Regions from separate parts of the Streptomyces sp. V3I8 genome, predicted to be linked through region 1. Evidence: riboswitches for the same ligand, from Rfam matches in the RefSeq annotation. Region 1 holds a riboswitch; the other holds the start of a gene.
What was found. A riboswitch is a leader RNA that binds a small molecule or an ion and turns the genes downstream of it on or off. The one in region 1 is predicted to bind cobalamin.
Positions count from the first base shown of each region.

Region 2: another riboswitch for cobalamin. It lies ahead of QFZ75_RS03195 (energy-coupling factor ABC transporter permease); the one in region 1 lies ahead of QFZ75_RS33635 (ABC transporter substrate-binding protein).

Region 1 is NZ_JAUSZL010000002.1:7,576,869-7,580,299, reverse strand. Features, by position in the region: gene QFZ75_RS33645 (ABC transporter ATP-binding protein) at 1-249, opposite strand, end outside; gene QFZ75_RS33640 (iron ABC transporter permease) at 246-1,262, opposite strand; gene QFZ75_RS33635 (ABC transporter substrate-binding protein) at 1,259-2,284, opposite strand; cobalamin riboswitch at 2,351-2,538, opposite strand; partial or broken gene QFZ75_RS33630 (CoA-binding protein) at 2,740-3,147, shown strand; gene QFZ75_RS33625 (MHYT domain-containing protein) at 3,104-3,431, opposite strand, start outside.
Region 2 is NZ_JAUSZL010000002.1:656,682-660,112, forward strand. Features, by position in the region: gene QFZ75_RS03190 (cellulase family glycosylhydrolase) at 1-1,247, opposite strand, end outside; cobalamin riboswitch at 1,449-1,632, shown strand; gene QFZ75_RS03195 (energy-coupling factor ABC transporter permease) at 1,662-2,375, shown strand; gene QFZ75_RS03200 (energy-coupling factor ABC transporter substrate-binding protein) at 2,372-2,794, shown strand; gene cbiQ (cobalt ECF transporter T component CbiQ) at 2,801-3,431, shown strand, end outside.

The sequences.
Region 1 (3,431 bases):
GAGCGGGCGGCCGTCGAGGGTGACGACGCCCGAGGCCGGGGCGAGGACGCCGGCGAGCAGCCGCAGGAGGGTGGACTTGCCGGAACCGTTCGGGCCGAGGAGGCCGACGGTGGCGCCGGGGGCGGGGCCGATGCTGACGCCGTCCAGGATGACGCGGCCGTCGGCGGTACGGGTGACGCGCCGGGCCCGGAGTCCCGCAGCCGGTACGGCCGCCTCCTTCGCGGCGCCGTCGGTGTGCGCGCTCGTCATCGCGTCCTCCGGGTCCGGTACAGCACCAGTACGAACACCGGTACGCCGATGAGCGAGGTGACCACGCCGACGGGCACCTCCTGGGGATCGAGGACGGTACGGGCCAGGGTGTCCACCCACACCAGGAACACCGCGCCGGTGAGGGCGGCGACCGGCAGCAGCCGCGCGTGGCCGGAGCCCACCAGCGCCCGGGCCGCGTGCGGCAGGACGAGGCCCACGAAGCCGATGGCGCCCGCCGAGCTGACCAGCGCGGCCGTCAGGAGGGCCGTCGCGCACAGCAGCACCAGCCGGGTGCGGGCCACGGACACCCCGAGGCTTGCGGCGGCGTCCTGGCCGAAGGCGAACGCGTCGAGCGTGCGCGCGTACGCCAGGCAGACCACCAGGGCGACCGCCAGCACCGCGGCGCAGACCCAGACGTCGGTCCAGCCGACGCCGCCCAGCGAGCCGAGCAGCCAGAACAGCACGCCCCGGGTGGTCTCGGCGTCGGCGGCGGTCATCACGACGAAGGAGGTGAGGGCGGAGAAGAGCTGCATCGCGGCGACGCCGCTGAGCACGACCCGGTCCGTCGTCCCGCCGAGGGTGTGGCTGAGCAGCAGGACCAGACCGAACGAGAGGAGCGCGCCGAGGAACGCGCCCCCGGACACGGACAGCAGGCCGCCGCCGGCCCCGAGGACGACCACGAGGACCGCGCCGGTGGAGGCGCCCGAGGACACCCCGAGGACGAACGGGTCGGCGAGGGGGTTGCGCAGCAGGGACTGCATGACCGCGCCGCACACGGCCAGTCCGGCGCCGCAGACGGCGGCCAGGAGGGTGCGCGGCAGCCGCAGCTGCCAGACGATCCCGTCCCGGACGGGGCTCAACCGCGTGCCGCCCCGGCCGAGATGGGCCGCGACCACGGACCAGACGTCACCGACACCGATGTCCGCGGGGCCGATCGTGATCGCGAGGGCGACGGAGCCGACGAGCAGGGCCCCACCGGCCGCGCAGAGTGTTCCCACGCGCGGCCGGGTCACCCCGCGAGCCCGAACTCCCGCAGGGCGGCGGCCACCCGCTCGACGCCCTCGACGGTACGGATGGTCGGGTTCAGCGCCTGTCCGCTGAGCAGGACGTACCGCTTCTTCCTGACGGCGGTCATGTTCCTGGTGACCGGGTCGGACTCCAGGAACTCGATCTTCTTCCTCGCGGACTCGGCGGTCTGCGACCTGCGGGTCAGGTCGCCGATGACCAGGACGTCGGGGTCGCGGTCGGCCACCGTCTCCCAGTTGATCTGGGGCCATTCCTCGTGGGTGTCGTCGAAGACGTTCCTCGCGCCCAGCGCCCGGGTCATGATGCCGGGGGATCCGCAGCAGCCCGCCATGTAGGGCGACGCGGAGTTGGCGAACCAGAAGAGGAGGGAGACGCCGGAGGCGTCGACGCCCGAGGTGGCCTTCGCCATCCGCCGCTCCAGTCCGGCGACGAGCTCGTCGCCCCTGTCCTCGACGCCGAAGATCCTGGCCAGGTCGTGTATCTCGCCGTAGACGGCGTCGATGCCGAGCGGTTTCGCGCGGGCGCCGTCGCCGTCTCCGGTGTTGTCCTTGCCCGCGCAGTCGGAGGGCGCGACGTACGCGGGTACGCCGAGCTTCTCGAACTGCTCCCGGGTGGCGACGCCTCCCTTGCCGAGCGTGGACGCGAACGAGGCGGCCACGAAGTCGGGGTCGGCGTCCAGGACCCGTTCGAAGGAGGGGCTGTTGTCGGCGATGCGCGGCACCTGCGCATCGGCCTTCTCCAGGCCCTTCAGCACGGGATCGGTCCAGGTCGCGGTGCCGGCCATGCGGTCGGCGAGACCCAGCGACAGCATGATCTCGGCGGCACCCTGGTTGAGGGCCACGGCCCGCCGGGGCGGGGACTCCACGCGTACGGTGTGGCCGCAGTCGTCCAGGGTGACGGCGGCCGCTCCGGCCTCGGCACCGGGCGGGTCGGCCGCTCCGCAGCCGGTCAGCAGGACGGCGCCGCACAGGAGCAGGGCAGCGGGGCGGGCGGGGCGTGCGAAGGGCACGGAAGTTCCTCGGGCGTCGAGGGCTCGGACGCGGAGCCCGGTCGTACGGTGCTCCCCCGCCGTCCGGTGACCGCGGAGGCCGCCAGCAGGTCTTCGGACTCGGGTTCACCCGGACGGAGCGCCTTCCCGGACCGTCGTTCCGGTCCAGTGGCCGATGCCCCGCCCGTCACCCTCACCGCTGCGCGTCAGCTCCGGATTCGCACCGGATTCCCTGACCCACGTACATGGGTTCGACTGGCTTCCGCAAGCTATCACGGCGGTTTTCGGGCCGGGGCGGCGGTGCGCGGGCACCGTCGCGGACATCCGTCGGGCGCCTCGGCGGACCGTTGCCGGACACCGCGGCGGACACGTGTCGGGCACCGTGCGGGAATCAGCGTGCCGCGCCCGCTGTTGTCGGGCGCAACAGCACCCGTCCGTAAGTCCACGCAAGTCCACGCAAGTCCAGGAGGCCCCTCGTGTACGGCGATCCGGCAACGATCCGCAAGATCCTCACCTAGCGCGGCGACACCTGGGCGGTCGTCGGTCTCTCGTCGAACGAGGGGCGCGCCGCGTACGGCGTCGCGGCCGTGCTCAAGCGCTACGGCAAGCGGGTGGTCCCGGTCCACCCGAAGGCCGAGACGGTCCACGGGGAGAAGGGGTACGCCTCCCTGGCCGACATCCCCTTCCCGGTCGACGTCGTCGACGTGTTCGTCAACAGCGACCTCGCGGGCTCCGTCGCCGACGAGGCGGTCGCCATCGGCGCCGGGGCCGTCTGGTTCCAGCTCGGCGTGATCGACGAGGGCGCCTACGAACGCACCCGGACGGCCGGTCTCGACATGGTCATGGACCGCTGCCCGGCGATCGAGATTCCCCGCCTGGGCTGACCCGGCGCGGCGGCGGTTCGAAGGCCGAGCCGCCGGACCAGGCGGGCCGGTCCGTACGGGAAGCGGGTGCCCGGCGGGACGCGGTCCGGTTCCAGTCGCCGTCCCCGAGGACCAGCAGCGGGTCGAACATCACGACCACCGCGGCGAGCACCAGGAAGAGGACCGGGCCGATGAGCATCGGCAGCAGGAGCGAGTGGGCGGAACCGCCCGTGCCCGGTCCGCCTACCGCGCCGTGCAGGTGCACGCTGACGGCCGCCATGCCCGTGTAGTGCATTCCGGACACG
Region 2 (3,431 bases), 6.9 Mb from region 1:
GCCGTGTTCGCGGTGAGGCCGGTCACGGTGGCGGTGTTCATGGTGGACGCGGCGACCGTGCTCTCGGAGGTGCCGACGCGCACGACGTCGTAGCCGGTGACGCCGACGTTGTCGGTCGCGGCGGTCCAGGTCAGGGTCACGGACGTGGCAGCCACGGCGGACGCGGCGGGGGTTCCCGGAGTGGTCGGGGCCTGGGTGTCGCCCGGGTTCCCGCCGCCGAAGACCGTGGCTTCCTTCGAGGTCTGTGCGATGCCGTTGACGCCGTTGAAGATGCGCTGCCCCCAGGAGCTGAGCCGACCGGGGTCGAAGCCGATCACCAGGTCGAGGATCGGATCCGTGTTGCCGCTCCAGGACCAGGCGAGGTACCCGAGCCGCAGCTGCTGCGCCGCGGCCATCATGGTGTCCTCGTCCGGGTCGCCGTACTGGTCGGCCGGTCCGCCGAACTCGCCGATCAGGATCGGCAGTCGGGCGTTGACGAAGGCGTTCAGGTAGTCGGTGATCTCCTGTGCGGTGTCGTAGACGCTGTACATGTGGATCGAGAAGATCAGGTTGCCGGTGGTGTCGGCGTCGTAGACGGCCTGGGCGTTGGTGCGCATGACGTTCTGCCAGTCCTGGCCCCAGTTGGGTGCGTCCACCATGATGGTGTGCTCGAACCCGGCGGTGCGCAGTTTCTTGACGGCGGCGATCGTGGGAGCGGTCCAGCCCGCCGGATCGGTGTTGCCCCAGGGCTCGTTGCCGATGTTGATGATGACGTAGTTCTCTTCGCCGGCGAGGACGCTCTTCAGGCCGATCCAGTAGTCGGCGGCCTGGTCGAGGGTGGCTGCGGCGCTCTCCTCGGCGTATCCGGTGGTGTCGTGCACCTCCAGTACGCAGATCAGCCGGTTGGCCTTGCACTGGGCGACGACGCCGGCCACGTCCTCGGCACTGTTCTTGGTCCAGCGGTGGCCGTTGGACAGGACGACGCGGACGGTGTTGGCACCGAACGCCTTGATGTCGGCCAGCGACTGCGTCTGGCTCGGATACCAGGTGTGGGCGTGATTGACGCCGCGCATAACGAAGTCGTTGCCGTTGCCTTCGAGCAGGCGTCCGTCGTCGATGTGGAGGCCGGTCGCGAGGACGTCCGGGGACTTGGCATGTGCGGCGGTCGGGACGAGGGCGCCGAGAACGACAAGCCCGAGGAACGCTGCCAGCCCGGCCAGCAGCGCGCTGACGAGGGTCTTTCGAGTCGTGCTTCTTGTTCTTCTCACTGCGACTCCAGAAAGTGAGCGCCAAGAAACGTGAGTTTCGGATGGGTGGGAGCGCTCCCATAGAGTCACTTCGTCAGGGGCACGTCAAGACTTGACGCACGTTCCGACGCGTAACAGGTGTGAAGAACCGCCGGCCGCCCCAGGCACCGTGACCACCCGTACGCCCCTGGGGGGCCGCTTGTCACCACCCCGGTACGCGCACTAGTGTCACCACGCCTTGGTGCTCGGGAAATCGGTGTGATGCCGGTGCGGCCCTCGCCACTGTGATCGGGAAGTCCGGCTCCGGCCCTCACGGGCAGCCACTGGGTCCTCGGACCCGGGAAGGCGGAGCACGGGCGGTTTTGACCCGTAAGCCAGGAGACCGGCCAAGGCGCGTCAACCATCCACGAGGTGCTGGAGAGGGTCTGCAGAGCCATGCACATAGCCGAGGGTTTCCTTCCTCCGGCGCACGCGGTCGCCTGGGGCGTCGCGTCGGCGCCGTTCGTCGTCCACGGAGTCCGGTCGCTCACCCGTGAGGTCAGGGAGCATCCCGAGAGCACGCTGCTCATCGGGGCGTCCGGGCCGTTCACGTTTGTCCTCTCCGCACTGAAACTGCCGTCGGTGACCGGCAGTTGCTCGCACCCCACCGGCACGGGCCTCGGTGCCGTCCTGTTCCGGCCGCCGGTCATGGCGGTGCTGGGCACCATCACCCTGCTCTTCCAGGCACTGCTGCTCGCGCACGGCGGGCTGACCACGCTCGGCGCCAACGTCTTCTCGATGGCGATCGCCGGGCCCTGGGCCGGCTACGGGATCTACCGGCTGCTCCGGCTGTTCGGCGCGCCGCTGATGGTCGCGGTGTTCTTCGCCGCGTTCGTCGCCGACCTGTCCACGTACTGCGTCACCAGCGTGCAGCTCGCGCTCGCGTTCCCCGACCCGAGCAGCGGGTTCCTGGGCGCGCTCGGCAAGTTCGGCTCGATCTTCGCTGTCACGCAGATCCCGCTCGCGGTGAGCGAGGGCCTGCTCACCGTGCTCGTGATGCGTCTGCTGGTGCAGTCGAGCAAGGGCGAACTGACCCGGCTCGGCGTGCTCCTCACCAAGGAGCGGTCCCGGACCGGGACGGCCGACACGACGGAGGCGGTGGCCCGATGAGCCGTAACGCGAAGATCAACACCCTGCTGCTGCTCGTCGTGGCCGCCCTCGCGGTACTGCCGCTGGCCCTGGGACTGGGCGACCACAAGAAGGAACCGTTCACAGGCTCCGACGCGGAGGCGGAGACCGCGATCACCGAGATCGAACCGGACTACGAGCCGTGGTTCTCGCCCCTGTACGAGCCGCCGTCCGGGGAGATCGAGTCGGCGCTCTTCGCCCTGCAGGCCGCCCTCGGCGCGGGCGTCCTCGCCTACTACTTCGGTCTGCGCCGGGGCCGCCGCCAGGGCGAACTGCGGGCCCTGGCCACAAAGGACGGCCAGGACAGGGCGCATGCCACGTCCCCGGCCGGCGGTACCGGTGCGGCACACGGCACGTCCGCGGCCGGCGGTACCGCCGAGTCCGTGTCCCGACGGGCCTGAGTCTTCGTGCTGCCCATCGACGCGGCGGCGCACAGCAGCCGCTGGCGCCACCGCCACCCCGTGGACAAGGCCGTGCTCGGGCTCGGTCTGACCGTGCTGGCGATCTCGCTCCCGCCCTGGCCCGGCGCCGCCCTGGTGCTGGTGACCGCCCTCGTCGTGCTGCTGGGCCCCGCCGCCGTACCCGGGCGCAGGCTCTGGCGCGCCTACCGGGTGCCGCTGGGGTTCTGCGTGACCGGGGCGCTGCCGCTGCTGTTCCAGGTCGGCGGTCCGGACGGGTTCGTGACCCTGGCCGGGGGCGGGCCGGTGCGCGCCGGCGAACTCCTGCTGCGCACCTCGGCGGCCTCCCTCGGGGTGCTGCTGTTCGCGTTCACCACTCCCCTGTCCGACCTGCTGCCCCGGCTGGTGAACGCCGGGGTGCCCGCGCCGGTCGTCGACGTCGCCCTGGTGACGTACCGGATGAGCTTTCTGCTCCTGGACTCGGTACGTCGGATCAGGGAGGCGCAGGCCGCGCGGCTCGGGCACACCACACGGGCCGCCTCCTGGCGCTCCCTGGCCGGGCTCGGCGCCACCGCTTTCGTGCGGGCCTTCGACCGGGCGACCCGGCTGCAGGCCGGGCTCGCCGGGCGCGGTTACGACG